2 regions of the Caldanaerovirga acetigignens genome follow, and region 2 is predicted to be linked to the other one. Evidence: riboswitches for the same ligand, from Rfam matches in the RefSeq annotation. Region 2 holds a riboswitch; the other holds the start of a gene.
The links. A riboswitch is a leader RNA that binds a small molecule or an ion and turns the genes downstream of it on or off. The one in region 2 is predicted to bind fluoride.
Positions count from the first base shown of each region.

Region 1: another riboswitch for fluoride. It lies ahead of BUB66_RS03315 (dynamin family protein); the one in region 2 lies ahead of BUB66_RS06895 (MutS-related protein).

Region 1 covers NZ_FRCR01000003.1:110,617-127,068, forward strand. Annotated here, with positions in the region: gene BUB66_RS03280 (thiolase family protein) at 1-323, opposite strand, end outside; gene BUB66_RS03285 (3-hydroxyacyl-CoA dehydrogenase/enoyl-CoA hydratase family protein) at 338-2,377, opposite strand; gene BUB66_RS03290 (alanine racemase) at 2,573-3,691, opposite strand; gene BUB66_RS03295 (HAD-IC family P-type ATPase) at 3,886-5,763, opposite strand; gene BUB66_RS03300 (DUF4129 domain-containing protein) at 6,056-7,354, opposite strand; gene BUB66_RS03305 (DUF58 domain-containing protein) at 7,326-8,507, opposite strand; gene BUB66_RS03310 (AAA family ATPase) at 8,517-9,452, opposite strand; gene BUB66_RS03315 (dynamin family protein) at 9,463-11,232, opposite strand; fluoride riboswitch at 11,282-11,341, opposite strand; gene BUB66_RS03320 (DUF190 domain-containing protein) at 11,396-11,737, opposite strand; gene crcB (fluoride efflux transporter CrcB) at 11,739-12,143, opposite strand; gene BUB66_RS03330 (sodium-translocating pyrophosphatase) at 12,240-14,246, opposite strand; gene secG (preprotein translocase subunit SecG) at 14,269-14,478, opposite strand; gene BUB66_RS03340 (DUF4342 domain-containing protein) at 14,644-15,072, opposite strand; gene eno (phosphopyruvate hydratase) at 15,164-16,452, opposite strand, start outside.
Region 2 covers NZ_FRCR01000007.1:90,062-106,513, forward strand. Annotated here, with positions in the region: gene phnD (phosphate/phosphite/phosphonate ABC transporter substrate-binding protein) at 1-1,143, opposite strand, end outside; gene BUB66_RS06880 (hypothetical protein) at 1,390-1,593, opposite strand; gene BUB66_RS12510 (hypothetical protein) at 1,626-1,805, opposite strand; gene BUB66_RS12140 (hypothetical protein) at 1,883-2,050, opposite strand; gene BUB66_RS06885 (PucR family transcriptional regulator ligand-binding domain-containing protein) at 2,096-2,326, opposite strand; gene BUB66_RS06890 (MutS-related protein) at 2,413-3,933, opposite strand; gene BUB66_RS06895 (MutS-related protein) at 3,930-5,462, opposite strand; fluoride riboswitch at 5,873-5,938, opposite strand; gene BUB66_RS06900 (hypothetical protein) at 6,247-6,927, shown strand; gene BUB66_RS06905 (transketolase family protein) at 7,172-8,098, opposite strand; gene BUB66_RS06910 (transketolase) at 8,155-8,976, opposite strand; gene BUB66_RS06915 (YitT family protein) at 9,004-9,864, opposite strand; gene BUB66_RS06920 (WecB/TagA/CpsF family glycosyltransferase) at 9,866-10,615, opposite strand; gene csaB (polysaccharide pyruvyl transferase CsaB) at 10,593-11,714, opposite strand; gene BUB66_RS06930 (DUF5693 family protein) at 11,711-13,639, opposite strand; gene BUB66_RS06935 (glycosyltransferase family 4 protein) at 13,652-14,743, opposite strand; gene BUB66_RS06940 (O-antigen ligase family protein) at 14,740-16,452, opposite strand, start outside.

The DNA of each region.
Region 1 (16,452 bases), on a different contig from region 2:
ACCTCAACCGCCATGCTAGCAGTAAACACGGAAGTAGTAGCGGTAGAACACGCCTGCATTATAGTCATTCCAGGAATATCGGGCGCTCCCATCAATACGGCCGCCCACTGAGCGCCATGGAATACCCTGTGCTGCCCCACAGTAATTCCTAAATAAACGTAGTCGATTACCTCATTTGGATTAATCCCTTTACTTTCAAACCATCTCTTGCTGGTCTTGCCTCCCAATTCTATTGCGTTGTCGTGCTGCATGCTCCCCTGCCATTTGCAGAATGGCGAACTGTAATAACCCTTATAAGGGATAAAAGCTTTGGTAAATTGCACCTTTATCCCCCCTATCAAGCGCCTATAAATTTCGGCGGGCGTCCGGGTGACTGTAAACCTGCTAGGGCATCCTGCGTGGAGAAGATATCGTACAACTTCGAAAGTTCTATCTCGATAGCTTCTTTTATCGAAACCTTCGATTGGGCCTCTATCAATTCGTGGGTCATCCTCAAAGCTATCGGGGCTTTTTTGGAAACTATATCGGCTATCTCCCTGGCGAGTTCTGGCGATACCCCTTTTATCGGCTCTCCTTTGAGCATTCTTTCTACATTTTCTTTGCTGAAAGCAATCTTAATCTCGTTATATTTTTCGGGTATGGGCCTCGGGCGGTATTTGTCAAATTTACCTGCTTCTACCACTTCATTTACGGCTTTCTCTATTTCATCAGGCTCCACCAACTTCGTAACTATTCCAAGTTCCAAGGCTTCTTTGGCGCTTATCGTTTTGCCGGTAAATATAAAATACTTCGCCAGTTCTGGCCCAAGATGCCTTTCGAGCCTTATCAAACCACCAAGCCCTGGGAAAATACCTATTCCAGTCTCAGGGAATCCAAAAGAGCCTTGCGGCGTCGCAATGATTGCCTGGCATGCTAAAGCTACCTCACTCCCGCCTCCCAACGAGAGCCCGTCTAGCAACGCAATCGTCATTTTAGGCGAATTTTCTAACCTGAGTAGAAGTTCGTGCCCTTTTTTCGTAAAATCGTAAGTCTTATCTAGTCTATTGTTTTTTATGTTGTCAACGAAAAATTTTATATCGGCACCTGCAATGAAGGCCTTTCCGCTGCCGCGAAATACTACAGCTTTTACATTTTCGTTCCGCTCAGCTTCATCGAATTTCTTTTCCAACTGATCCATAACGGTGGGATTGAGTGCATTCATTGCCTCTGGGCGGTTAATCGTTATCCATGCTATACCATCCTTTACTTCAAGCTCCACGAACTTGAATTCAAAGGGCACGCCCTTTTCATACTGCTTCTTTAACAGTTCCGGAATTTCAAAATAAGGATGACGCTCCTTCACCTTTTTGACCAGTTCGTAAGCTTTGTCTATGCCTACTCGGTTCATGAGTTCAAAAGGCCCATACCTCCACCTGAGACCCACCTTTGCACCCCTGTCCGTATCTTCTATGCTTGCAACTCCTTCTTCTACAAGCTGTGCAGCAACTCCCATCACCGTCCCGTACAGGCGCTCCGTTATTATATCAAACTTTGACTCATCCACTTCTCCGCTGAGGTCCCAGTCCTGCTTCAAGTCCTCTACCTGTCTGCGCAATGTCTCGGGCGGAGCATAAAACGGTCCTTTCTCCCTGCTGAGCGTCCTTGCGGCATGGAGTCCAATGGGAACTCCGCTGACGTTCATTAGCTCAAATACACCCAGTGTTATCCCAAAAGCCTTCTTTGAAGCCGCATCAATAGTTGGTATGTTGGCCACTCCTTCTTCCAGCATCCGGATGGCTTCCACGTACCATGGAATGAAAAATCTATTTACGCAGAACCCCGGTGAGTCTTTGACTACAATTGTCGTCTTACCGTGGAGCTTAGCAATAAACAGCGCTTTTTCCACCGTTTCCTTGCTAGTCCCCTCGTGAGGCACTATTTCAAGGAGGCGGTTTTTGGCCGGGTGATAGAAGTAATGCATACCCAGGACTCTGTCTGGACGGTTTGTGCATTTTGCAAGGTTCTTGACGTAAAAGCTAGAAGTATTCGTCGCAAGTATTGTTTCTGGCTTACATATTTCGTCCAGCTTTTTGAAAACCTCGCACTTTAACTTTTCGTCTTCAAATACCGCCTCTATGACCAAGTCTGCATCCGCCACTTCCTTAATATCTGTAGTTCCCCGAATCCTCGACATTATCTCCTTGACCTGATCTTCATTGAATATCCCGCGTTCTATAGCTTCCTGCAATAATTCTCTTATTCTGCTAAAGCCTCTCTCGACAAATTCATCTTTTACATCCACCATCGTAACCATTAATCCTTCTTGAGCCATCTTCTGGGCTATGCCGCTGCCCATCGTTCCCGCTCCTATTATGCCTATCTTATATGTTTTTGGCACTATAACTCCTCCTTTCAGCATTCGTTAAGTTTTTTATTTTTGAAAATATAATTTAGCAATTCTCATGCCAATTTTACAATATTTTAAAATCCTTATTATACGGAGAAATTGCGATAACTACTGTATAAAAAAAGGTACATAAAACCCGCCTTATGGCAAAATTTGCGGATTTTATGTACTATCTTTAGTTCATTTTTATAGGCTAATTTTCGGCCTGCACATGCCATTCCTCATGTCAACTTCTATTATTCTCTCCACTTCTTCACCCCGAAAACCTACAAGAAAGCTTGTCATATTGCACGCAGAGCACGCATGGTTGGGAATTATCCTTAACTTTTCTCCGACTTTGACGGCAGTTTCTCCTTCCACTTCCAATTTGCCCACTTCTTCCGAAAGGCTCACCAAAGTAAGCTCCGGATGGCCGACAACGGTGCCGTATCCCTTTAAAAGAGATGTCCCATGGGCTCCCCGATCTAAGCCAAGACATTTGCTTCCCACATCTACAATCAGGTTGCCGGGCCTCGGATTTGAAATTACGGTGCCCATTACAAAAAAGGCACATCTTTCAAAAGGCACGACTCCAAGTGCTACCTGAATGGAATCGTAAAACACATAATTACCCGGCCTTAAGACGTTTATTTTTTCGTCCTCTAGAACATATCTAAACGTAGGCGTGCTTCCGCTGGCAATGATCTCCAAACAAAATCCTTCTTTTTCAAGAAGCTCCGCAGCAGTTTTTAAGGCATTTACTTCTTCTGACGCTATCTTCCTTACTTCTTCCGGATTACTTACTCCGTACACGTGCCCCGGGTGGGTGGCTATGCCTATAAGCTTCAAACTTTTAAAAGCTAAAAGCTTTTTAGCAAGTTTTGCCGAATCCTCTGGGATAACTCCAAACCGTTTCAGGCCGCTATCCACGATTAGCAAGTATTCAAGAGTAATCCCATTTTCTTCAAGTAAAGCGTGGATTTGTTCCGCCGCGTTTATGCAGTCTAAGCTGAGTATTATGCGAGCTTTTTTCGCCAGGCTTACAACTTTTTTTATATTTTCTTTTCCCGCCACCGGATATGCCACCATGATGTTTGTAAACCCTTTCTCAACCAGTTTTTCCGCCTCCAAGAGGGTCCCTACTAGGAAACCTTCGGCACCGGCCGCCTTCTGCATTGCAGCGATTTCAGCGCTCTTGTGGGTCTTTACCATGGGCCAGAGGCGTTTTTTGTTATTCTTAGCAAAATCTGCGATTTCTTTGATGTTTTGTTCCATAATATCTAGGTTGACCAGAAACGCCGGTGTAGGCAGATCGTAAATCTTCATACCGGAATCCTGTTCATCTAAACTGTGCAAACCGCACAAGTTTAGACGGCTGGGCTATTTATATTCCGCCTTTTTAGAGAGTGCCCATTCCCAGCAGGCGGTACTTAAGCACTCCCATAGCATGCCCAAAAAGCAGGGAACTTTAACCTTTTGCTGTGTCCATAATTTAATTTTATTTTCTATTCTACAAGGACTCATATAATCGAAAAAAATATTATAATTAGAAAAGCGGCCGACATAGTAAAATTTATAACATTAAGGGAATTTAATGCTAAAGGTTTTGTAACATTCACACTAATACTAATATAATAAACCAAAACTAAAAGCAATACTTGAACAATAATCCTTAAATAATTGGTGATCTTTATTTTGTTACCGATTTTCTTCCCTGTCATTATCAATTGCAGCACATCTCTAAGATCGTTGTTTATCAACACTTTCGAGGTTTTTTGCGCCAAAACTGAACTTTTTTCTTTAAAAGAAATACTTATATCAGCAAGTTTTAATGCAATTACATCGTTAACTCCATCTCCTATCATGGCAACACGATGTCCTTTCCTTTTTAACGCCTCAACCACAATTCCCTTTTGAGAAGGGGAAAGCCTTGTAAATAATTCAACATCATCACTTTGTAAAGAGACTTCGGATATGCTCATTTTTTCTATATCTTTACCCGTAATTAAATACTTGCCTGTATTTTTAAAGCCAACTTCTTCAGCAATGCGCTGCGCTGTCGCAGTAATATCCCCAGTTAGCATAAGGCATCTCAAACCAGCCTCTTTTAGCTTCCTAAGAACGAACCCAGCTTCTTTTCTTGGTAGGTTTTCAAGAATAATTAGACTTAACAAAATATATCCCTCTTTGGACTCACTATCATAATCCACGTTATCAAAATAATCTAAAGTTTTTAAAGCCATTGCTATAACACTGCTGCCCTTTTGCAAGGCATTATTACATACTTCCCGTATCATCAATAAGAAGTTGCCGTCTATTTTCTTTACCTCTCCAAAAAGAGTCACATATCTGTTGCACTTAGTAAAAATAACCTCTGGATCCCCTTTGGCGTAAAATAAAATATTCTTATTTATCTTATCTACATATCCAGCCACCATATACCTATTCTCGGAACTAAACGGAAGCTCATAAACTCTTTCATACCCTTTTCTTATTTCCTCCACTGAGAAACCATGCTCCTTAGCAAAATGAATTAACGCTTTATCAATAGGATTTAATTTAAAGAGCTCTTCTGTAAATACAAGGTCATTACATAAAACAAATCCATTAAAAACACAAGTTAAAATTTCATTTTTTCGAGTGTATGATTTTATATCTATCTTTTGACTACCGATTATGATCCCTGATACATCCATATCTCGGGAAGTTATGACTCCGGTTTTGTCAAAGCAAACGACATCTATGTCTATTAATGAATCAAAAACCGAAAAATCTCTTATGAAAATGCCTTTTTTAAATAAAAATCGGTTTGATATGTTTAGAATAATATAATTAAATATAACTTGATGTTCGAAAACTATCAACCACAAGTTTGTAGCAAGATATAAGTATAATATAAATTCTAGATTTGCTCTATATAACAGCATCCATAATAAAGCAGGAATTATTAGTATTTGCAAATATATATCCTGTTTAAGCTGTAAAGGAAAGTTGTACCTTAACAGCCCGCTTGTTTTTATGACAGTCTTGCTGGCCTGTATCAGGATTTTACCGTATTCGGTATCTTCCCCTGCAGCCAAAACTATTCCTTTACCGCTTCCCCTCAATACCTTTGTTCCTCTAAAAACCATATTAGACCTTTCCAATGTTGTAACTGTTTCTTTTTCTGTGGCTTTTTTACGGACCGGTTTTATTTCTCCCGTCAAATCAAATTCATCCATCTCTAAATTATTTGCTTCCAAAAGTACAATATCGGCGGGAATGATGTCACCGGTTTGAAAGATAACCAATTCTCCCTTATTTAACTCTTCTTCGTTCTTTAAAGTTATCTCTTCACCCATCATCACTTTTACAATATTTTCAAATCCCTCTCCTCTTGAGTTTTTGCGCTTTTTCATAAAAATTAAATTTTTCTTTTTGCTCCTTTCTTTATATTGTTTTATCTTCCCACATATTCTTTAAATAAACCCCTCTAAAAATTTCTCCTTCATAAATACGTCTAATATATTCCTTAATGTTGGGCAACAAGATAATGTTTTTGAGATCGGATAACGGTATAAAAGACGGCGTTTTCTATTAAAATAATACCTGCTCTCACCTTTATCATTATTAAACCCTCCTCCACAAAGTTCAGTTTAAGTTGGCCATGCAGCAATTTTTAGTTTTTAGATTTAGTGTCTTCATAAAATCTTATTTAGAAAACAGGGCTTTAAGAAATTTTTTTATATCTTCTACATCAGAGGGCGAGACGGAGTCTGGAAAGTATCTGGCCCTTTGGTAAAGCAGAGTAATTCTCTCCACAAAGCCCCCGGCATCTTCAAACGCCTTCTTCAGCCGGGGCATGTATTCAAGGGGCGTCTCTGAGGAATTTCTACAATATCCCTTTTTTGCTGCTTCTTTAAGGATCTGCGCATAAATTCTCCTAATTTTGCCGGCAGGTGAATCCCAATAGGCAGCAGTCCTTTTATAAGAGTTTAATACCTTACCCGTTTTTGTAATCAGCCGCAAAAGACTATTTTTAAAAGAACTGAGTTTAAATACCGTTTCTTTCTCATCTTCCATAAAGTCCTTTTTTTTAGAAGAGGTGTACTTTTTAAGCACCGTCAAGATAAATGTTGCAAAAACCAGTATAACGAGTATAAAACTGGCTATTTTTAAAATAATTTCTAGAACTTCAGGCATAATGTATTCTTTATATTCATACGAAGCGCTTTGAGCACCCGTTTCTCCCGATCCAGCCTGAAAACGTCTGATGTGTGAGTATCTTAGGATGGCGGATAGAATAAAACTCAGCGCGTTAACAAGCGGAGCAAAAAGAGGAGTTAGTATCTTCACCACAACATCTACAAGAGCAAAATAAGTGTCCTTTAAGAGGCTGAAGAAAGATGAAACATAAGCCGGATCGACGAACAGGGCAAAAAGCAGTGCAATAATAACCGCCATTAAAGAAACAATAACAGTTACAAATACCCACTTTTTTTGGGATACATGGAAAGAAATGGTTTCCAGGTTATAGGTGGAGAGCGCTAAAAGTGAAATTAAAATATAGCCTGTAAGCAACAAGAGCAGTTCACCGGTTTTCCCCCTGCCTTTATAAAAAAAGAGCCCCAAAAGGATTAAAAATGTATACTGTTTGAGCCTCACCATCAGCTCGTAATGGCTCAGTACCCAACTGCCCTGCCACACTCCTAGGATAAAGCAAAAAAAAGCGATAGCCAGTTCGTAATAACCGGAGCCGATTTTCAAGACTGTTATTAAAACTAAAACTGAGATGAAAAGCAATTTTCTAAGGCTTTCAAATCTGTAATAAGCGGTATTAAAAATAAGCCCGGCTAAAAGCCACAATAAAACATTATAAGCCGGCAAAAGTACGCCTTCAGGAGCGTATTGTCCGATTACCGAAAGCACGATGAGGGCGAATAAATAGTTGACACCGGAAAAAAGTATGATTTTTAACGCTCTAAACCAATTTGATAAGGGAAATTTCACGCCATGCTTCCTCCCCGAGAGCGTGATACGTGAGGACACCTTCAGGCCCTTTTAGTTTAGCATTCTTTTTTCCCGCAAGAATTAAAACCACATCCATCCCCATTTTCTGCAGCAATTTAACGACCTTTTCGGTGTTTTTACCCCAGATGCCGGTTATGTATATAACTTTGCTGCCTTTTTTTAACATCCCCAGAGTTCTTGGCAATATTTCTTTAATTTCAAATATGCTGTAATTTGAAAGGCGAGCAAGGCATTCCAGGATATTCCTCAGGTGCATCGAACCCGAACCGTAAGGTATCAATGTTATTAAATCGGTATCCTTCTCAGGGGAAGCCATCCTTCCGTTGCTGGCAAGCATCACTTCAAAGCCCTGATCCAAGGCTTTCTTTGCAACCGACGCCGCCAGTATTACAAGGAATTCCGACAGCTCAGGATCGATTCCTTCCCAGGCAATTTCGAATGTGTTTACATCAAGCAGGATGGAAATCCGTTTTGTAAAGCTGGAGTCGTAAACCTTTACCCTGAGCCTGTCAAGTTTGGCCGTGGATTTCCAGTCCACACATTTTAGCAAATCTCCCGGAACATAGTCTCTTGTGCCGGTAAAGCAAAAAGGATCCGTTAAAAGCGTTTTGCGGCCGATGACACCCGAAAGGGTTATGTCCGGTTTGCCTTCTGCTACAATAATATCGACTATCCGAGGATACACTATCAGACTGGCAGTGGAACCCATGGGCTTTTCTTTTTCAAAGAAGCCGAATACGTCTCCTGTACTCAAAATCCCAGGTCCAAAGGCGAAAATCCCGCGGCTTTTACAATAAACCGGGTATTTTCTTCTTATTTTCTGGTACCATAATAGTGAATATAAACCGCTTAAGATTTTCTTATCAGCCCTGTGGTGAGGGACGAGATTCCCCTTTAAAAATTCAACCGCCGCCGGCACCTCGGTATCTACTCTTATCCAGGCAAGCGGAAGGATTTTGGCATTTGTTATCTCCTGTATATAATTTACAGTATCGCCGAAAAACACCCGATCTTTTTCAAAGCGGTGACTGAATTCTAACCCTTTAACACTCAATATACTCCACAAATACGATATCCCAAGAACCGCGGCCACGGCTGCCACAAACACCAATACATGCATAGTTTTTTCCATCCCCGGTATTTATTCAACAGGGACCGCCGTTTTCTCGAGGATTTCGGCTATTACATCCTCGGGCTTGTAATCTCTAAGCAGGTTCTCATGGCTGAGGAGTAACCTGTGACTCAGCACCGGCACGGCCAGATGTTTAATATCATCGGGTATCACGTAATCTCTGCCTTTTATTGCCGCAAAGGCCTTAGCGCATTTATAAAGCAGCAGTGAAGCCCTGGGGCTGGCTCCCAGTTTTACCGCAGGATGGTTTCTCGTCTCCCTAATAACGGTTAGCATATAGTACTCTACGCTTTCATCTACGTTGACGCCTTTTGCCTGCTCCCGCATCGCGAGTATATCTTCGGCATTTAAAACGGGTTTTATTTCTTCTAAAGGATTTCCCGCTCCAAAACGATGAAGTATGGACCTTTCTTCCTCCAACTCCGGATAACCCAGTCTTAACCTCATCAAAAACCTGTCCAATTGGGCTTCGGGCAGGGGAAAGGTGCCTTCCATTTCCACGGGATTTTGAGTCGCAAGCACCAGAAAAGGCTCTTTTAGCCGCCTGGTGACCCCGTCTACGGTGAACTGCCTTTCCTCCATAGCTTCGAGAAGGCTGGACTGGGTCCTGGGAGTTGCCCTGTTTATTTCGTCGGCAAGGAGAACATTTGTCATTATTGGCCCGGGGTTGAACACAAACTCTCCGGTCTTCTGACTGTAGATACTTATCCCTAACACATCCGCCGGCAAAAGGTCAGGAGTAAACTGAATCCTTCCGAATTCCAGGTTTAATGACCTGGCCAGAGCTTTGGCCATCAGAGTTTTGCCCACTCCCGGCACATCCTCCAGCAGCACATGACCGCCGGCTATAAGCGCCGTTAGCACCAATTCGATAACCTGAGTTTTGCCTACAATTACTTTTCCAATGTTATCCACGACAGTAAATATCCTGCGGGAAAACTCAATCCCATCCATTTTACGCAACCCTTTCCAGGTGGTCTTTCAATTCTTTTATCTTACCTTCGATTTCATTCAGCCTTTCTAAAAAGGCTTCCAGTTCTTTCAGCCTGCCCTTTATGCGGTCTTCTCCGGACTTTTTAAGCTCCACAGCCTCTCTTACCGATTCCATTATAACACCGGCGGTTTCTGCAATTTTACCTTCAAGATAATTATAATACTCCTTGAAGGTTTTTTCCATTCTTTGGGCGATGTCGTACCTCACCCGGCCGCACTGCCTATCAAATTGCTGCTGAAGCCAGTTTTTCAAACTGTTGAGGGCCATTTTTCGGGCAATAAAACCGGGGAGAAACGGAGCGATTGATAACGGCGTAGGCAAAAGATAATTCTTTTCCGGTTCCATATTGTAGTAAAAATATCCCGCTTCTTTAAAATTCTCTATTCTCGTAAAGCTCTCAAACTTTATATGAAACATGTTGGCCGTCAATTGCTTGAGTTCCATAATAATCTTTTCCACCTTTTCTCCAAGCCTTCCCGTTATTCTTGCAGACGCCTCGGCCAGGCGTTTAAGTTCCTCTTCCTTCCATGAATCTATGGCCTCAAGGGTCTTCCCGGTTATATATTCTCTGGTCTTTTCTATTAACTCTTTTAACGGCAAAGCTGCGTTGCTTTTGAAATACTCCTCCAGGGCGGCTTCCAGCTTCCTGTATTCGGAATTCTTGAATTTTTCATACTCAGCGTTGAATTGGGCAAGCAGCTCCCTGCTTTCCCCTTCAAAAATAAGCACTACATCCTTTTTCTCATCCTCTATTTCCTCTATTTTCTTTCTTAGAACCTCTATATTTTTTTCCAGGTCCTCTAGAGGAGTCTTTATTGCACTTGCTTCTAGTTCAATATCAAACCTCAACATTGATGTAAATCTCAGCGCATTGTTGCAGCTTGAAAGCAAGAGGGCCTTGCCTTTTTCCTTAGTTATGAATTCATCTAGCATTGACAAAAACTCCGGCAATCCGCTGAGCCTTAACCTATCCTCATCGTGCGTCTCCTTTGCTTCCAGCGCCATTTTGGCGGAAAGGGGAAAAATTTTGATTTCTTCGTAGCCCAACTTCTCTTTTAAAATACCACGAGCAAAATCAAGGGCCTCTTTCACATCATTTTCTTCAGTGTAATCTATCTTGTTCAGCACAAAAAAAATCCTAACGGCATGCTCCTTCACGTCTTTTAGAAATTCGTATTCATTTTGGGAAACAGGAGAATCTATGGTAAAAAGGAATATGGCTGCATCGAGTTTTGGTAGAAAATGATACGTCGTATCGGTGTTGTGCTGGTAGACAGATCCGACACCCGGTGTATCTATCAAAATTACGCCTTTTTTGAGAAACTCCGATGGATATTCTACCACTATCTCCTTTACTTTCTTTTCATTGCCCGGGTTACCCTTTTCGGTTGCGTACTTGTCCAATTCTTTAACATTTATTTCTTCCTCAGAACCGTCCAAAAAATTAACCGTCACTTTCAGCGTGGGGCCGTATTTTATTACAGTAACTACAGAAGTAAGCGGCACAACTGCGGTTGGTACTACTTTTTCTCCCAGCACTGCATTAATAAATGTGGATTTCCCTCGTTTAAATTGGCCCACAACTGCCAAGTTAAACCTATTTTTCAAAAGTTTATCTAATTCATAATCTATATCTGCGGTTATCGTTTCGTCTTTTTTATAATCGGTTATCTTTTTTGCCTCTTTTAAGCATTGGATCAACTGTTCTTTCGTTTTTTCGAAATCTAGCACTTCTTTCTCACCTCTCTTTGAAACGTAAAAAGCTCCTACAATATCTCATGATATTGTAGGAGCTATTAGCCTGAAGGCAGTTACGGTGAGCTCCATCACCTATTAACTTGCTATTATATATTATATATCTTTTTCCGATTCAGGGCAACAATATCGAAACACCTCATTTATGATCTTTATCCGAGTATTTTATTACCTCCACGTCTTCAACCGTTATCAATCCCTCTTTTACAATTTCTTTTATATGTGAGATGAATCTTTCTATTCTTTCTTCCTTATCTACAATATCCACTATGATCGGAAGGTCGCTGGATAAAACCAATACCCGTGCTGAATGAATGCGACTTTTTGCCCCAAAACCCTCTATACCCCTAACGACAGTGGCACCAGCCATACCCATTTCTCTAGCTTTTAGAACAATCGCATGATATAGCGGCTTTCCCGCATATTTGTCATTCTCGCCTATATATATCCTCACTCGTTTTGCCGGTCCTATTACATCCATTTCACACCAATCCCTTCACACCGGCTATCAAATTAATTAAATTTATTCCCAAAAAGGTCGCTACTAGCCCTCCCAGCACATTGCTCACTACATTAATCAATGCACCTTTCAAACTGCCTTCATACAACATAATCAGGGTCTCTAGAGAAAATGTTGAAAAGGTCGTAAATGCGCCCAAAAAACCTATCATTATAAAAAACTTAATAATGTTCTCAGAGACAATAAAATTCATTGAAAGAGAATACAACAATCCAAGTAAAAACGAGCCGGTCAAATTTATGAATAAAGTTCCGAAAGGAATGTCCGTGGTAATTTTATCGTTAAGCCACGCTGATAGAATATACCGGGCTAAGGCACCAAGAGCTCCTCCTATTGATATATATAAGTAGATGAGCTTTTTTTCCAATTAAGTCGACTCCTTTCCAACTTCTACTTCGTCTTTTTTTGCAGATATCACAAAGACTCCTGTGGAGCGAAATCCCCAGCAGGAGTCTTCTTCCTCTTACTTCATGAAAAGCGGTGCGAACACCAGAGATACAATGGTCATGAGTTTTATCAATATATTCAGAGAAGGTCCAGCGGTATCTTTGAACGGATCTCCCACCGTATCTCCTACTACGGCTGCTGCATGAGTCGGCGTGCCCTTTCCGCCGTAATTTCCTTCTTCTATATACTTTTTAGCGTTGTCCCAGGCACCGCCGGAGTTAGCCATCTGAATCGCAATCATAACGCCGGTAACCAGGGCACCCGCAAGGAGCCCCCCTAACGCCTCTTTGCCGAAAATGAAACCTACCGCTAAAGGTGCGGCAACAGCCATGAGACCCGGAATTATCATTTCCCTGAGGGCCGCCTGCGTGCTTATGTCCACACACCTTGCGTATTCAGGCTTGGCCTTTTCTTCCATTATGCCCGGGATTTCCCTGAACTGCCGGCGTACCTCTTCTATCATCTGATAAGCAGCCTTACCTACCGCCTCCATGGTCATGGCAGAAAACAGATACGGCAACATGCCTCCTATGAAAAGCCCAACTATAACATCTGCCCGAAGGAGGTTTATCCCCTCAGTTAATCCTGCTGCCGTGGTGTACGCTGAAAATAGAGCCAGCGCCGTCAGCGCCGCCGAACCGATGGCAAACCCTTTCCCCATAGCCGCCGTCGTGTTACCTACTGCATCCAATTTGTCGGTTATCTTTCTGACCGATGGGTCGAGCTCGGCCATTTCCGCAATACCGCCAGCGTTATCGGCTATGGGACCGTAAGCATCAACAGCTACAGTCATTCCCGTGGTAGACAGCATACCTATGGCCGCCAGTGCTATGCCGTAAAGCCCAGCAAATTTATAAGATATTATAACCGCCAGCGCAATAAATAACACAGGAAGGCCGGTGCTTTTCATTCCTACAGCCAATCCAGTTATAATGTTGGTAGCAGGGCCAGTTTGAGAAGCTTTGGCTATCTCTTTAACTGGGTTATAACTCGAAGAAGTATAGTACTCGGTGAGCATTCCAATGATAATACCAACTATAATACCAGAAGCCACAGCATAAAAGGCATTAATTTCGTTTAAGAAATAAACGCTCAGCAATAAAGTTGCCACAATCACAAGTATGCCGCTGGCAAAGGTACCGTTCCTTAAAGCCTTTTGCGGGTCGGCTCCTTCTCCTGTTCTTACGAACATCGTCCCTATTATAGAGCTAAGTACGCCGGCCGCCGCCACCAGCATTGGGAAAATTATGCCCTTTATACCGTAAGGCTGTCCTGTAACGGTGCTAACGGCCACGGCGCCGATTGCCATACCGGATACTATCGAGCCTACGTACGACTCGAAAAGGTCGGCTCCCATACCTGCTACATCTCCTACGTTGTCACCTACGTTGTCCGCTATTACCGCGGGATTTCTCGGGTCATCTTCAGGGATGCCTGCCTCAACCTTTCCTACCAGGTCTGCCCCGACATCTGCAGCTTTGGTGTAAATTCCTCCTCCGACCCTGGCAAATAGGGCAATAGAACTCGCCCCTAAGGCAAAGCCGTTTATCACGTCGAAGCTCTTTACATTCGACGGGTCTCCGAAAACAAAGTAAAGTATCCCAAGTCCCAATATTCCCAATCCAACGACCGACATTCCCATAACCGCGCCGCCCGAAAATGCTATAGAAAGGGCCTTATTCATTCCCTCCCGCGCGGCATCTGCCGTCCTCACATTAGCCCTAGTTGCCACGTTCATTCCTATAAACCCCGCAAGAACCGATGCCACTGAACCGGTTATGTAGCTTATGGCAGTCTGCCAGTTTATAAAAAAGCCAATTATAAGGAACATAACTAATACAAAAATCACTAAAGTCCGGTATTCTCTGAATAGAAAAGCCATGGCGCCTTCATGAATCGCGTCAGATATTTCCCTCATTTTTGCGGTACCTGCTGGACTTTTGATGATTCTAATAGCAAGCAGGTAGGCGAATAACAGCGCAAGCAATCCCGCAAGGGGCGCAAGTACTATTAAATTTTCCATCAGTCTCCCCCCACAAAGTCTGTTATTTTAAAACTACCATCATTAAGATGGATAGTCCAAGGAAAGCTACTGCTAAAATTTCCGTAAACTTTGCCAATTTGTCATCAATACCCTTTTTCTTCCCGAAAAAAACCTCCGCTCCACCTGAAATAGTTCCTGAAAGGCCGGTACTCTTCCCTGATTGCAAAAGGACTGTAGCTATAAGTCCTATGCAAATAAGAACGTATATCATTGAAAAAACGATGCGAAAAGCCTGCACCTCCTGCACCCCCTTTTTCAATTAACGAATGTAATTTTATCACAATATGCCTAAAAACTCAATATTGCCAGCCGTCTTATGAAAAGGCAAATAAAGAAAACCCTTCACTATAAAAAGGGCCTGCAAAAATATTAATCACTATTCTTTGTCCGCAGTAGACTTGTTTTCGAAGACGATTTCCTCTTTTTCCCCGTTTTCTTTTTCAATCTGAATGGTACAGCGAGTAACCAATGCCGCTATCACTCCTATGGCGGCAAGATAAGGAGCCAATATAGCACCAATAGCACCAACGGTTACTGGAATCTCAAGCAGTACCATGTCGCCGTGTTTTATTCTCAAACGGGTCACATTTCCCTTTCGTATCAGTTCCTTAATTTTTTCCAAAAGTTTATTCCCCTTAGCGCTAAGGTTGCCAAACTTTAAAAAATCCTTTTCCCCTTCTTCCTCTAAAATTATCAATGCTTTAACCACATCGCCGCCAGCAGCTTCCAAAGCTTCCTTAGCTTTGCGGTAACTGCAGCCCGTCCTTTCCCTCAATAAGTCAATTTTTTCTAGATTTATTTCCATTTTTTCGACCTCCTTCACATTTATTCTACCTCACAAAAGGCCATTTATGCAATAAAAAGGTATAAAAAGCCCCCCTAGAAGGGGAGCTCGTTTATTTTTTCTTTATATTGTAGAAGGCTGCAATTCCAGGGTATTGTGCCGCCGCGTCCAGTTCCTCTTCTATTCTTAGAAGCTGGTTGTATTTTGCAACTCTATCCGTTCTGGAAGGAGCTCCCGTCTTTATCATACCAGCGTTGACTCCTACCACCAAATCCGCAATTGTAGTGTCCTCCGTTTCACCAGACCTGTGAGAGACTACGGCGGTATACCCTGCCCTTTCGGCCATCTTAATGGCATCCAAGGTTTCGGTGAGAGTGCCTATTTGGTTGAGCTTAATCAAAATAGAGTTGGCCACTCCCAGTTCTATTCCTTTTGAAAGCCTTTCAGTATTGGTGACAAAAAGGTCATCTCCAACTAACTGGATTTTCTTACCAATCGCCTGGGTAAGGAGCTTCCACCCCTCCCAATCATCTTCTGCCATACCATCCTCAATGGATATGATTGGATATTTTTCAACTAGCCTTACATAATAATCTACCATTTCAGCAGGTGATAACTCTAAACCCTCACCACTCAACTTGTACTTTCCATCTGAAAAGAACTCAGAAGCTGCTGGATCTAAAGCAATATAAATATCCTTTCCGGGTGTATAGCCGGCCTTTTCGATAGCCTCAATTATATATTTTATAGCATCTTCATTGGAGGAAAGGTCCGGCGCAAATCCACCTTCATCGCCTACAGTAGTGCTTAGCCCTTTTTCTGAAAGGACTTTCTTCAAAGTGTGGAATGTCTCCGCGCCCATTCTAAGGGCATGTGCAAAATTTTCAGCCCCTACCGGCATTATCATAAATTCCTGAAGGTCCACATTATTATCTGCATGTTTTCCCCCGTTTAAGATATTCATCATAGGAATGGGAAGCGTCTTCGCATTCGTTCCTCCAATATAGCGGTAAAGAGGTATACCGAGGTAGTTTGCAGCCGCTTTTGCAACAGCCAGAGAAACTCCTAAGATGGCGTTAGCCCCTAACTTTGACTTATTTTTTGTGCCGTCTAGCTCTATCAGAAATTCATCTATCGCCACTTGATCGAGGGCATCCATTCCTTCAAGTTCTGGCGCTATTATCTCGTTTACATTTTCTACAGCTTTCAAAACACCTTTTCCTTTGAACCTTTTCGGGTCATTGTCCCTCAGTTCCACAGCCTCAAACTGCCCCGTAGAAGCTCCCGAAGGTACTGCAGCCCTTCCCAATGTGCCGTCTTCGAGGATGACCTCTACTTCTACTGTGGGATTTCCTCGAGAGTCCAAAATTTCCCTTGCAAATACATTGGCAATTATTGACA
Region 2 (16,452 bases):
ATAATCAGAAGCAATAATTGTTCTAGCATTATATCCTATCTGCTTAACCACGCTTTCGATGATAGGCACATATAATTCCTTAACTTTTTGGGGCTCTACAAAAGGATTTACGCCAAAAATTAGCTCATCTTTGTTCTTATATTTAATAGAATATTTTTGTAATTCCGAGGCTTTATTGCTTACCAAATTAGCTAACGATAAAACCTCTTGATTACTTCTTTCTAACCCTTCAATTGTTTCCATAGCTTTATTCATTGATTGAGCATTTTCTTCTGTCCTCGTTGCGAGCTGTTCAATCACCCTAGCTACCTCTCGAATCGTTAATGTGTGATTGGAAATGAGCTCTGATAAATCATTTGTTATAACATTTATTTCCTGTAATTGTTTAATGATCTTTTCTAATGCTACAGTTGAATTATAAGTTATCTCTTCAACCCCGCTTATTCGGTGAACCCCTGAAGAAATAACATTACTTACTGTATTAAATCCCTGCTTCACTTCTATAATAGTATCCCTAACTTGTTGTGCAGCAGCCTTACTTTCCTTGGAAAGTTTATTAACTTCATCAGCTACAACTGCGAAACCCCGCCCAGCTCCACTAGCTCGCGCTGCTTCTATTGCAGCATTTAGCGCCACCAGATTAGTATGTTCTGCAATTTTTTTTATTCTATTCGCAAAAGACTCAATTTTTTCAGTTACACTATGAAGTTTTCCGATGACTTCTGCGGCATTAAGGACTTCACGTGAAATTTCTGTAAGCACACTCCCTGCTTTCAAAATTATCTCACGATTTTCGCTGGAAATTTTAACTAATTGTTCGGATTCCTTGCATGTTATTCTGGTTTTTAGATCAACCTCCTCAGCGTGCTGCAGTAATTCTTCTACCGACGAGCTACACTCTTCTAGGCCTGTAGCACTTTCAATGCTATTATTTGTTACTTCTCTCGACAAATTAACGAGCAACTTAAGTTTCGACGAGTTTTCGTCCATTTTCCACAATAGTTGTCTCGCTGAAAAAGATAATTTTTCTGCTATATCTAGTAAAAGCTGGGACTCCCCAATATTTGGCCTTTCACCCTGATTAGTCAACAATTTTACATCTTTTTCCTGTTCTTTCCTTAAAAAATTAAAAAAATATTTCACCCCTCATCTCCTCCTAATCATTTGCTAAAATAAAATAATCCCCCAGGCTGCTCTTATAAGAGCCATTTGCCCGGGGGTTCTCCTTTTCTCCACCCCTAACATTTCGTTCTAATTTTTTTGTCTATTTGAAATTATAAATCATAGATACTTCAGTGTCAAGAGAGATAGATTCATTGGATCGCGTCAAGTATTTTTAGGTTTTTATGCCCCACCATCACTCTATACAGGATATTTTTCGGAAGATAGTTATATGTCGTTCCCTGCATCCATCCTCACTATCAGAGGCTTATCCGTAACAGCTCTAGCATAGCGAATGCTCTCATCTATAAATTCAGGCGTGTTTTTCTGACAGTGTTGTTTTCCTTCACGCAGCTCGATGTTTACTCCATAACCTTCTTGACTCAGATATGCGATAATAGGAGAGTATCCTTCAAAACCTTTGTATGTCATTGGATACGCCTTCTTTTTTAGTCTTTGAGTTGTCATAATGGGGATACGTCGATATCCAAAGCTACGTAATCTTTATAGCAGGGTATAATCTTTACTCCCGCTTTCTTAAGCAAGAGCGCCGATTCTTCAAGTATGATGTTGTTCCATGTGCTGCCTGCCATATCAAACCTCTGACGCAGAGTTGGACTTGAAGGGACTTTTCTGATGCTCAAGGCGGATTTAAAAAATATGTCCCGGCGTAAAGGTTCAATGCTATCAAAGTCATTTTTTCCTTGACAGAGGAGGCCGATTATGATATTGCAACGTCACTGTTTTTTATGTCCGGTTCTGGCATTTTGGAGATTTTCGCATTGTTTAACCATCTTTTGAGGCCTATTTTATTGAGAAGGATTCCGACACAGGCGAGTCCGCTTACGGGAGTAAGAATTTCGTTTATCCTTACAATTTCAAATTTCATATTGCACCTCAGGGGTTATTTTTTCCTGTTGCGTTTTTTGTCCCCTTACGCACAATTCTTCTCGACCAAATCGTAGATGAAAGTTTTTTCCATTCCCGGATTGCTTAAAAAAACGTATGCAGCCATAAGCAAAAGTTCATTGCCTCTAATCCATTTGGCCGCATCATCCATGGTTAAAACAAAATCTACTCTCCTATCGAGACCTTTTTCACCCGCCACGACCTTTGCATTTTTCAATCCTCCTATTTGAAGAGCCTCCCGCACAGTTATACCCATTTCTCCATCTCCCGGTTTTTTCTATCTACTTTTTTTTATATATTGGCAGTATTTTTTCTAATTTGCCAAATACAATTTGCAATTTTTCAAATTAATTCGTTTTCACCTTCATTTTCACCGAATATTTTTTTATAAAGATCTCTGCTGAAACTTGTTTCTAAGGGTTTACCCTCTATTATTTTGTAGGTTCTCGTTCCGTCACTTTTTCTTTGTGCCCTTAGAAAAATTGCGTTTTTCAACTTTTTGTTGTAAAAACTGTTTGCAAATTCGTATAGATGAGTAACGAAGAAAACCTTTATTCTTTTTTCCAATAATGCACTAATTATTTCTTCTGCAATCTGTGAACCCTCTCTTTCGTTTGTAGCAGAAAAAGATTCATTTAAAAGTAGCATTGAATTTAAAGTTATATCGTCTACTATTTCGCTCATCCGAGCAAGTTCTTCATCGAGCTTTCCGCTTTTCATTGTTTCATCCTCTTTTCGCTTAAAGTGAGTAAAAAGCCCATCGAAGATATTACTTGAAAAAAATTCCGCAGGAACGAACATACCGCTTTGCATCATCAATTGTGCTAAACCTATGCTTCGTATAAATGTAGATTTTCCGCCCTGATTGGCACCAGTAATTATCACTAGGTCTTTATCGTCTAAATTCAGACTATTCCCAACGATTCTATGTTTCACAGTTAGCGCAAGACACACATCATATAATTCCTTAAATGATAATTTGCGTTCATCAGTATCCACGGGAACAGGGAATGACGTGGGCTCCCCAATTTGAGAAAGCTGTTCGTATAAATTCAAGCAGCCTATGTAGAAGGTTAATTCCGTTTTCAATACCTTAAAAAAGTTTAGGATGTGATCAACCGATTGTGCTAGGGCATTGGCTACCAGATTGATTCCTCTTTCTTTTAATTCGGAAATCGCCCTTGCGCCACTTTCATCGCGGCCGCTGATATAAAAGGTATAAACAGGTACCTTTTTGGCAAAAAATCGTTTTATTAAGCTCTGATTTTTCTCTTGCGATTTACGAAGAATGTAATTGATGCCTTTGTTGCCCTTTCCCAGCTCGGCGCTTATCAGCATTCCCTCGTCAAAGTTTAGCTCTCTCAGATGGTTTTGGGCCTCGGTAAAAAAATCGTCGTCAATTTCTTTTTTAAGCATTGCAAATAACGCTTTAAATCCCTCTGATTCGAACTTACTTTCGTTTTCTTCTGCTATAATTCTCAGCTTCCTCAGCATTTCCAAAAACATTTTCAAAACATCCTTTGACCTTTGCAGGATAAAGTCGGGATATTTGCTGAAAAGACCCCAATAGTTTTTTTTCTCATTTTCAATGGTTTCCTTCGCAATTTCATATATACTCCTTATGACGGAAGGATTTTTCAAGCAGTCCTTTAAAATATCTTGTCGGTATAACACGGTGTCCGTGTCATTGTTAAAACCTGAAAGGATGACCTTCCTTGCTACTTCAAATATAAAGTTGTCACCAAGTGCCATCGCATCAAAAAGTGTTTCCAGCTCTAAATCTTGCAATAATACTTGTTCATTTTTGGGAAGTTTTTGCTGAAGGTCAAAGTTACGATCTTTAAACATAAGATAGACTTTCATGATCTTATACGCTCCTTTAATAAATTATAAGTGAGCCTGTATTTTTCTGCGATGGACATCGCATAGGAAAAGCCATCCGGAACCTTCCTAAGTATCTTGTATGTTCTTATGGCTGGATTTTTCAAATTAACGCTACTTACCATACTTACTATTTTTTCGCTTTCTACGGCTAATTCGTATACGAAAGTTACCCACACGCACAGCAATTTTTTTTGTAATATTTTTTCCATTATCTTTTTGCTTAGAAAAATTGCATCTTTTAAGGTAGTAGATGTAAAAATTTCATTAATAATGATGACGCTGTTTGGTGTGGCCTTCTCCAGAATATAACGTATTCTTAGGAGTTCATCTTCCAGTTTACCTCTTAGGTCCTTTATGTTTTCCTCTTTTTCAAAATGCGTAAAAATTCTATCATATAGGAAAAGTTGCGCTCGTTTTCCGGGAACGGGACAACCCAAGCCTGCTAAGAAATGAATTTGCCCAAAGGCACGGGCAAAAGTTGTTTTCCCACCCTGATTGGGGCCGGTTACTACAATTATTCGTTCCTCGCCTTTTAAGTAAAAGTCATTGCAGACAATATTTTGATTTTCATTCACAAGTTTATAAGCTAAAGCCATATCAAAACCTTCGAAATTGTAGACTTCCTTTATTTTGTCGGAAATTTGAGGGTAGCAAAATTTAAGTCCCGCTTTCTTCAATTTTTCTATAAATTCAAGGTAAGATATATAAAATTGTATCTCTTTGTCAAAAATTGCTATAGTCTCATCAATAAAATTAGCGTTTCTCAAAGAGTAATTATCAAGGTGAGAAAATATTTCTAGATAAAGTTTCGCCACAAAATCGAGTATTTGAGCTTCAATATGGTTCATTTCAGGATAATCGGAAAATTGAACTGTGTAATCTTTTACAGAATTCTGTTTAAATCTCTCGAAAGTTTTTATTACTTCTTTACTATAATCAATTTCAGACATATATTTACGAACCTTTACACAATTTCCTTTTATCAAAATACAGTACTTAACCACTGACAAATCGTCTTTTAATTTTTTAGTTTCTCTAAAAAGTGACCTAAAGCTATTAGATTCAACATAGTTCTTAAGATATTCGCGAAAGGATATAAAACCCTGTGAATTTAAATTTGCAGAAGTTAAATCACAAAGAAGGGTGTTGACCGCATCACAGTATATTTCAACGGCATCTAAAAACCAACTCTCTTTTTGATATTTATTATATAGCCTCTGTGCCTGTCCAAGGTGTTCCTGAACAACGATCATTTTCTGCGAAAACGATTTTATATTGTCAAACAAAACTTTGTCTTCTAGATCCTTCATAATTTCCTGACGGTACCTTATGGCATCAACATCGCGAAGGGGAGTATAAAAGTAAGGTTTTAAATTATATCGCTCTCTTCCAGCAGTAATGCCATCTATTATCTTATCGAGGTTTAAATCTCTGAAGAATTCAGGCATTTCGTTTGTTATGCTTTCGTAGTCTTCTACATTTTTAAAAAGTATGCTTAAAAAAGACATCCTTAGGCACCTCCGATATTTGAAAAAACTTCTTTTCCTTTGTTATATGGTATAAAAAGGGAATTGATACAAGCTGAGTCTTCACAGAAAATACACTAGATTATGACATGAACTCCTGCGTTCCCATACCAATTCCCCAAAGTAATCATTCCTACTAACACAAAGTAAAATCCCCCGAGGAAAACTAAAGATGTGAAAAAGACAGAAAGCAAATTTGAGAATGAGAAAATCAAAACCGAAAGACCTTTTCTATCGTATAAATATCCAAACCAAATAGTATAACTAATTTAAATGCATCACTCCCTGTAGTATTTCTAATTTGCTGCCTTTTCTCCTTATCTACTTAGAACCCTCCTGACAATTTTCTTTTAAAAAGTTTTTGCTAAAAACAAAAACTCCTCCCAGTTATTTCACTGAGAGGAGTCATCAACCCTTTATACGGGCAGTTAACGGTGGACTCCATCACCTTTAATGTTCGACATCAAACGTGTATCAATTATTCATCGATTAACTTTTACAATGTATTTTATCACACAACCGGATTATGTCAAGTCACATATTTCAATATCTGTGGTTATTTTATGATAATGTCACCTTGTAGACTATCGTGATAAAATGTCACTATGAAGAATTAGGTGCGTTATCTAATGTCTAAAGAACAATTAAAAAGATACACTGTTATTCAAAAGACTCTTGAGGGTGCTATGACTATCAAAGAAGCAGCGGTTTTTTTTGAACCTAAGTGCACGCAAGGTAATACGCCTGATATAAGGAGTGAAGGAAAATGGGGCCGCGACACTTATCCATAAAAATCAAGGTCGGAAACCCACTCAAGCCATCTCAGAAAAATTTAAACAAAAAATTATTCATCTTAAAATGTCTGGCGCCCTACAAAAACGCTAATTTTAAACATTTTCAGAAGCTTCTCGATAGAGTTAAAAACATCAAGTTAAGTTATTCTGCCCTTTATGGTATCCTCACCGGTGCCGGCATTAAAAGCCCTAAAAAGAAGAGACGCTTTAAATCTCATCGACGCCGCAAGAGAAAGCTTCAACCAGGCCTTTTAGTTCAGATGGACACTACCCCATTTAATTGGTTCGGTTATGGCAATGGCGGCGTGTTCTCTTTCTTCGGCAAGCAGTTCAAATCATTCAAAAAAGAAAACCAGCCTTCCATTCCAGCCCATACAACTGTTAATGTGTTCATTAGTAGTATAACAGGTGTATGGGTGGAATACAAGGGTAGAGTTTATGAAACTGTGCCGTTTGTTAAGCCGAAAAAGTCTGCTGCCGGTGATATTTCTAAAGAACCGAAGTCGCCTTACAGGCCGCCTGATTCTCACTATTACAAATATAGCCAGAGTCTTTTTAAACCTGTTACTTTCGAGGAAAGTGATCGCGAAATTCATGAAATACTTCAAGAAATCTTCCTTGGTAAATATAAAAAATTTGCCTGCCTTTATTAAAGTATGTTTTATTTTTTTTGTCTGAATGCTGTTAAGGCACCGTGGACTAAATGGGAGGGGCCCCTTTGCGGGAGGGTCCCCGTTTATGCCGCGAAAGGCCTTGACATCATTTGGATAGGTATCCTTTTTAAAAGATATTGACAGAGAGATAGATTCAGGACAAAAATTTTTTATTCTGCCTTTGCTCAACGGTAATAAAATATTTTTGAGATATATCACTCACTTAGCTTTAAACACTACACAACTACCGCCGCAATGTCCTTGCAGCCTCCGCTATATCTTCTGCAGCAAGGCCATAGGCTTTCATCAGCTCTTCGGGTTTGCCGGACATGCCGAAAACGTCGCGGATGCCTATCCTTTTTATGGGTACGGGCTTTTTCTCGGAAAGCACTTCAGCTACCGCGCTGCCCAAGCCCCCAATTATGCTGTGCTCCTCGGCGGTGACAATGGCTCCGCATTCGGCAGCTTTTAAGATGACTTCTTCGTCAATCGGCTTTATTGTGTGGATGTTGACGACCATGGCTTTTATGTCATCCTTTTCCAACATTTCCGCTGCCTTCAGGGCTTCGGCCACCATGACGCCGGTAGCTATTATTGCCACATCCTTTCCTTCCCTCAATATAACCCCTTTGCCCGGTTTAAATTCATATCCTTCCCCGAATATGGTCTCTACCGGGTGCCGGCCCAGTCTTAAATACACCGGTCCTTTGATTTGAGCTGCAGCCCTTACCGCCATTTTGGTCTCCGTTGCATCTGCCGGACTTATCACCGTCATGTTTGGCATTACCCTCATTAGTGCTATGTCTTCTATGGATTGGTGAGTAGCTCCGTCTTCCCCTACGGTGATGCCTGCGTGGGTCGCGGCTATTTTTACGTTCAAGTTCGGGTAACAGATGGAGTTCCTCACCTGTTCGAAGGCCCTGCCTGTGGCAAATATGGCAAAAGTGCTGGCAAAAGGTATCTTGCCGCAGGTTGCAAGGCCCGCCGCTGTTCCCATCAGGTTTTGTTCGGCTATACCCATGTTAAAGAAACGCTCGGGAAATTTTTTGGCAAAAACGCTGGTTTTTGTGGATTTGGATAGGTCGGCATCCAGAACAACTATTTCTTTTATCTCTTCTCCCAGTTCGGCGAGGGCTTCACCATAAGCGTCTCTTGTCGCTATCTTCGGCATTGTCTTTACCTCCATTCTTCTATTTCATTTCTTCATTTTATTTTTCATTCTTACCTTTAAAGTACTTTTAGCGCTTCTTCGGCTTGCTCCTTTGATGGGGCTTTGCCGTGCCAATCCACTTGGTTTTCCATAAAAGGCACTCCTTTTCCTTTTACGGTTTTCGCTACTATTACGGTCGGCTTTTCTTTAATACTTTTCGCCTCTTCTATAGCTCGCAATATGTCTTCAAAATCGTGGCCGTCTACATCTATTACGTGCCAGCCGAAGGCCCTGAATTTTTCTTGTATTATTTCAGGCGACATCACCTGGACTATAGGACCATCTATTTGAAGACCATTGTGGTCCACAAAGGCCGTTAGGTTGTCGAGCTTATAATGAGCTGCAGCCATTGCAGCTTCCCAGACCTGCCCTTCTTCAAGCTCACCATCTCCCAGGAGCACATAGACCCTGTAGCTTTTGCCGTCAAGTTTTCCGGCCAAGGCCATTCCATTCGCCGCCGAAAGCCCCTGACCCAGGGAACCTGTAGTCATGTCCACTCCGGGCGTCTTTTTCATATCGGGGTGCCCTTGCAGAATGGAGTTTATTTTGCGCAAAGTCTTCAGTTCTTCTTTCGGGAAATAGCCCCTTTCGGCCAGCACTGCATAAAGCGCCGGGGCCGCATGACCTTTTGAAAGCACAAACCTGTCCCTGTCAGGCCAATCGGGGTTTTGAGGGTCTACCTTCATTTCGTGAAAATAAAGGGCAACCAAAATATCTGCACAGGATAGCGACCCTCCCGGATGGCCTGAGCCCGCCTCGGCCGTCATTTCAATGATGCTACGCCTTACTTTCCGGGCCGCTTTCGTCAATTCTTCCAGCTTTTCTTTAGATACTTGCATTTTAATCACCTCGTCATTTTTTTATTTTTATTTGTGACTATCTTCCTGACTTACAAATGTAAACCCTTCTCCCAGAACTTCATGCACGTCGTGAATAATTATAAAAGCCTTGGGGTCTATATCCCAGATAATCCGCTTTAACTTTGGAAGCTCGAGCCTCGTTACTGCGCACATTACAACCTTCCTGTTTTCTCCGGTGTAGCCGCCTTTCGCCTCAAAAAGCGTTATCCCCCTCCCCAAGTCTTCTAAAATCCTTTTTTGTATCTCATCATTTCTATCTGAAATTATGTAAACTGCTTTCGCGTAATTGATACCCTCCTGGACGATATCTATCACCTTGCTGCTGACGTAGAGGGCTATCCATGAATACATGGCGATCTCCCAGTTGAAGGAAATACCGTTCAACGCTATTACGAAAAAGTCTATTATCAGTATCCCTTGGCCAATGCTCACGATTGGTATGAAGTGATGAATGAGCATTGCAGCTATGTCGGAGCCACCTGTAGTTGCCCTGGTCCTGAAGACCAGCCCAAGCCCCAGGCCCAGCACGATGCCGCCGTATACGCTTGAAAGCAGCAAGTCCCGCGTCAAAACGGGAAAATTTTTTGTGAGTTCCGTGAAGACCGAAAGGAGTATGGTACCTACCACAGTTTTTGCGCCGAAAATGGGGCCCAAAAAGATAATCCCTGTTATAAAGAGGGGGATGTTGAAAGCCAGCATCGTCCATCCCACAGGCAACCCGAAAAGATAGTGGAGCACCGTGGCAAGACCGCTTACCCCACCGGCTGCCACTTTGTTTGGAACAAGAAACATGGTGAGGCCCAAGGACGCTATAAAGCAACCTATGACAATCAGGAGGTAATCCAGAATATTCGACCTGAGCTTCAAGTCATTTTTCTCCTCTCTCTGCCATTGCTTTCATCAATACTTTTATCATAAAAAGGGGGAGCACTGACATCCTCTTTAACCGCCAGGGTTCCTGCAGCAGCCTGTAAAGCCATTCAAAACCCGTCCTCTGCATCCACACCGGTGCTCTCTTCACTCTTCCCGCAAATACATCAAGACTGCCGCCGACACCCATCATTATACTTCCATTTATCTTGCTTTTGTTATTCACCATAAAGAGTTCCTGCCTGGGGGCACCCATACCTATGAAAATGAAATGCGGCTTTGCCTCATTTATTTTTTGCACCACTTCATCATGCTGCTTTTCATTGAAGTATCCGTGGTGCGTACCCGCTACTTTTAACCCCGAAAATCCAGCCAATATATTTTTTGCCGCTTCCTCGGCCACACCTGGTTTTCCGCCCAACAAGAATATGGAAAGCCCACGGATGGCAGCTATCTTCAGCATCTTTACCATCAGGTCAAAACCCGCAATTCTTCCCGGCAGTGGATTTCCGATAATTTTCGAGGCTATTACCACTCCAATGCCGTCTGGCAAGATTAGATCGGAAGCGGCTATTGCTTTTTTCAATGCGGGATTTTTCTGGGCTGCCATGATTATTTCCGCATTAGGCGTTACGATGACCTTTGTATTTCCCTCATCCAGCATTTTTTCAACTTCCTGCGCCGCCTGTTCCAATGTCACTTTATCCAATGGCACGCCCAGTATTTCAATCCTTCTTATACTGCTCATGACCACCCTCCAGCAGCTTTAAAGCAAGCATAGCATTTTCGTTAGCTAAATATTCCATCTCTTTTCTTTTTGCAAGGAGCGCACGGCTGCTTTCTTCACGTTTTTTTATAGCATCCTGGATAAGACTACATAAACTTTGGACTTTTAAGTCCTTTAATGTTCCGGCAGACGGCTGCCCGACACGTATTAAGAAGTTTTCAACTTTAGGGTCATAGGCAAGTCCCACGAGGGGAACTCCCATTATGGCACCGAATATAAGTGCGTGGAGCCTCATTCCACAAAGAAGGTCCATTTTCCCGCAAACCCAGAGCAATTCTCTTGGCCCTAGCGATTCACTAATAACTTTGACCTTTTTTTCCTTCATTAGTCGCATTATTTCCAGCGATTCATTGTAATCCTGCGGAAACTGCATCGGTATAAATACTATATTTACCGAATAGCTATTTATCAAAAAATCGCAAGCTTCAGCGATGACTTTTCTTGTTTCGCCAACCTTCCACGGCCTTACCGAAATCCCTATATTAAGACCTGCCTTACTCAAATCAATACGGTGCCTGTTGAGTATACTAAGTCCAGTTTCGTCATCTACAGGTTTTAACGCAAAAGCAGGATCTGCCGTAACGTAGATTTGGGGCTTTTTTACTCCGAGATTTTTAAGCTGGTCCCGGGAGTTTTCGTCTCTAACCGTAATCAAATCTACCATATTGCCCACCGAGGCAATCAGCCGCTTGTTTAAATTGCGGTTTACCGGGCCGACTCCGTTGGCATAAAACATCACTTTTTTCCCCATCTTTTTCGCGAGAAACACTATGAGAAGGTAATAAGGGATGGACCTGCTGCTCGTTACGTCCTGGAGCAGGCCACCACCACCGCTCAAAACTAAGTCCGCCTCGGCTATCGCTTTAACTACAAGAAAAGGATTAGTTCGATGCACAGCTTCTATGCCGTGCATCATTTCCGTCTCTTTTGGATTGGCTGACAAAGCCTTTATGCGGATGTTATCATCCAATTTTTTAAAAGAATCGACCATGGCCATCAATATTGCTTCATCTCCGGCATTGCCAAAGCCATAATACCCCGAGACCAGTATTTTCTTCATTCTCTTTCATTCCCTTTCCGGCATAGTGTTAAAAACCCAATCAATACCAGGCTACCGATAAAACTTCCCAGCAGTATCCCCTCAAAGGAACGGACAATTGAGATAACGGCATTTGCGTGAAAATGGCTGAAGGTGTTTATCAAAGAAAGCTCTCCTAAAAGCCCTGTCGCCAAGAGCAATCGAAATTGCCCGGGTCTTTTGGGATTTTTTATTCCTCCTGCAAGGACAAGAGCGGGACATCCTATCAGAAATTCCTTTGTCCTCGGCCTTACGGGCAGCATTTCTTCCAGCCAAATTCTAAAATAAAGTTCGAACTTAGGTATAGGAATGGCCGAAAAGTTCCCCGTGCGGTTTATCAGGACGTACAAAATTCCGACCGCCAGGCTAAGTGTAAAAAGATTTCCAACGCTAAAGAGCGGCTTATTCAACGGAACTTTCCCGTATTGAAATCTTACGTAGATAAGTCCGATTAACAAAAATGAAGCGATGTACATTGCTTTAATTCCGCGAAACTTTTCTAAGCCAACGATAAAATCCATATCGCTGCATATTCCGGTTATCAATAGGGCCCCTGCAAAAGTCAATGCGGTTGCCCTCCCAAGTGTTAAAATTCCACTTTCAATGCTCTGCCCTAAATTCTTAACAATAGACCCGTCTACCGGCATCTCCCGGCTTACGGCAAGACAAGGATAGATTATTGAGACCATAAGGCTCGAAGCACTTCTAAAGAGCGAAAAATCTATCAAAGCCAGTATCGATATAATACCCCACAAGCTTATAGAAGAAAGCAGAGCATGACTTTCCTTTATTTCAAATATGCGAAGGAGATAATAAAGCCCCGGTATCAGCCCTAAAGAAGCAACTGACGGGATCAGTATCAATGCAGGGCCTGATATTTGATCTTTTGAAAATGAAGAAGCTTTCTGGGGATAAAGTCCCGGTTTAAAGCCCGCAGATATTACGTCATCGTATATATTTTTTATGTGTTCTTTATTGTACCTTATAAGGTCCTCATCGCCAGATAGAAAAAGGTGCAGACAAAGCAACCTGTCATTTCTATCTCTTACAGCGAGGAGATACTCCTGCATCCATTTGTGCGCAGGACGATTGTACACCCTTACGATGTCATATCCTTTTTCCCTAATACCCTTTCGTAAACTCTCCGTTTCTTTAAATTCATCAAGTCCCAGGCGGATGCCTTTTTCTTTTATCGCGTTAAAAAGCATTTTTGCAGCTTCAGACTCCTGCGGTATTTCATTGTTTTGAAGTATAAGAACCGAGATATTTTCATCAAAAACTTTGCTTACTTGTTTTATTTCTTGCGCAGTCTTTCCTTTTACATCTTTCATCATCAATACTACATTAAAACCCGAAGATATGGCAAAGTTTATCGACTGCTGGTCAAACCCCAGACCAATCCCACTAAAGCCGCTTCTCCCATCAATTTCTTGAATTACGTATATGTCTTCACCCTCTTCGGTCATTATTTCATATCCTCTACAAGACAGTGCTGCTTTTAATTTGTCAAAGATTGCTTTGTCCCGTGAAAATATATAATAGCTTTCCGGGTTGAAATCCTCCCTGGAGATAATTCGCTTTGTCAGTTCGTTTTCCACTCCTAAAAAACGCTGGTGGTCCATTATCTGCCAACCCTTCAACACCAAAATCCGGCCTTTTTCAATGAAATCTCTTACCGTGGTTTCTTCTACCGCCAAGGAAGTGACCCCTGCTTTTTTAAATTCGCTTAAAATCTCTCCGAAGTCACGACCGGTAATCTTTGCAAGCTGCTTGACCTCACTTATAGGAACTGAAATTTCCACAACCTTGCTTTTTTGTTCTGCTATAATTTTCGATGCAAGGCCAAACAGAGAAAATGCTATGGAAACTATAAAAACCACCGTTAATCCCTTAATCCAAAGCTTCACTCAAACCGCCCCTTACTTCAGCAGTTCATCATAAATCCGCATGGTGTTTTCTGCCATTATCTTTGCTGTGAACTTTGATAATACCGTTTGCCTTGCATTTTCCCCTAACTTTTCCCGCATTTCATTAGACGTCAAAAGCCTTATTATTTTTTCTGCCAGAGCTCCTTCATCCTTAGGAGGCACTAGAACACCGTTTTCCCCGTCTTTTATAATCTCCGGTATGCCACCCGCTTCTGATGCCACAACGGGCTTCCCCAATGCCATGGATTCTAAAAGTGCAAGGGGCAAACCTTCGCTCAAAGATGGCATAAGGATTACGTCGAAATCAATGGCAATCTCTTCGACATCTTTTCTAAAACCCAAAAAAACTACTTTATCTTTGACACCCACTTTCCCGCACAAGTCTTCAAGGTAAGGTCTAAATGGGCCATCCCCTACCAAAACCAAGCGAGTATCATGAAATTTTTTTAATACTTCCGGCATGGCCCTTATGGCGTATTCATGGCCTTTTTCCGGTACAAGACGGCCTATCATTCCTATTAGAGGAATTCTTTCTGGCATGTTGAGTTCCTTTCTCAGTTTTCCGCAATTTCCTGAAATATTTGGAACATCTATTCCATTGTACACAGTTTTTATCAGCCAGGCCGGAACCCCAATTTCCATGAGACTCACCTTCACGGCTCTTGACACCGCAATGACCCGGTCGGTGAGGAGCTGGTAAAAAATTCGGTTTATTAGAGGCCTGAAAATACCCATCTCGCTTTTTTTCCCCATCCAGTGGCGGGTCAATACAACCCTCCGGCCCAAAAGCCTTCCGGCTATTCGCCCCGAAAGGCTGGCATGGGTATGGATTAAATCCACCTTTTCCCGGGCAATGATTCCTAAAATCTGCACCAGATGTAAGATTTTAAATGACTTTTCGCCGCCCTTTAGGAGATAAACCTTTACGCCTAAATCTTTTAAACGCTTTTCCAATTCTCCTCCGGCAGGACACGCCACAGCCACCGAATACCGACTTTCATCCCAGGCAGAAAGGAGGTTTAAAAGGTACCTGCCTGCCCCTCCTATATTAGTATCGGTTATGACGTGCAATACTTTCTTCATGACCTTTCGACTTCTCCCTTAGGCTCTGCAGTTTTTTCCGATGTAATTATAGCAGCCAGAATCCCTGCCATCTCCCAAAAAGTCATGCCAATCCTTGGGCTGAACCATACGTGGTCGAACAGCCCATGGAACAGGTGACCGGAAATTGCCCCTGCAATTGCCACAGCAAACACAGCTTTCTTTATATTTCCTACTCGCATAATTCTTGTTACTTCTTTAAGTTCAGCCCATACGAACCATATAAAGGAAACAAGCCCCAAAATGCCCATTTCCAGGCCAAGCTGCAGGTAAAAGTTGTGGGCGTGAAGTGCAGGAGTTCCTGCAATCATGTAATCCCTGTAAACCCTGGAAAATGCTCGAAGCCCGAGTCCCAATCCCGTTAACCAGTAATCCTTCAGCATCCTCAAGGTAGCAACCCATATAGTTACGCGGTAAGCATTTGAGCTATCTTCCAGGCTTCCTATACTCGCTATACGGTTGATAATAACGGTAGGTAAAAACACCGGCGATAATGCCGCAATTAACATCAAAACTGCAAACAACCTGCGGTCAACCGCCAGGGCGAAAACCAATACGGCTACGGCAAGCCCCAGCCAACCTCCTCGCGAAAGGGTCATCACAAGGCAGGTCAATATGATCCCCAGCATTCCACAAAATTTCAGTTTGCGCCCCACTTTATCAGACGTCCAGATAAATGCCAAAACCACCGGAATGGCGAAAACCAGATACTCAGCCAGCACATTTGGATTTTCCAAGGTCGCATAGACCCTTATAGTTATTTCCGGAAATAATTTTGTGTCCACCCATGCAATCGCAGTAGGTTTTCTTACGAAAAAATACTGATATATGCCGTATAGAGATATTCCAACCGTGGAAATCGTTTGAAAAAGAAGGGCCGTTTTCATCACCTTTTCTCTTCTGCAATAATGATAGAAAACCAGAAAAGTTATAAAATAAGCCGCATAAATAGGCAGCAGCTTCAAACTCTCAGACCGTGCTACTGAAAAAACCGCTGCTAAGATGGCTGAAGTGAAAAATAAAGCTGCTGGTACTATCCCGTTCGGAACCCCAAACTCTCCCTTCTTAGCTTTAAGTACCATGGCAACAAATGTGAACCCTATGAGCAAAACGCTGTAAATCGTGTCCACAAGGGGCAGTATGAAAGCCATGATATAAATTCCGAAATAGGGCTTCAGGTATAGTAAAAATGAAAGCATTAGCAAAACAATAAACTTGATAACGGTTATAGTCGGCAAAAAAAAGCAAAGCACTCCCAAAACAGCACCCAAAAACACATATACAAAACCGGCATTTTCATTATCAACAGCAGGCAAAGCCGCCTTCCGACCCCCGTCAAGGAGACCAGCCGCCTGCAGCAAAATGCTTCCTTTAAATACATCGTATAAATTCAAATTTATAAAATAGGAAGGAATCAAGATTCCTGCAGCAATTACAACAGCCGTGAATTCTCCAACCGACAAACCGGAAAAAATGCCTTTTAAAGCAGCGTAGGTAAATGTTGCAGGCAAGAAGACTAAAGACAGAATTTTAAAAGGTCGCATTTTAAAATTAAGCCATATTTCTGCTGAATACCTGTAACAAGAGCTATTTTCTACAGTATCCCTTATAATGCCTTTGAAAACGGAGAAACGGTTTGCCTTATTAAAAAACACTTTGCAAAAACGGCTGGATGACAAGGCTTCTTTCTC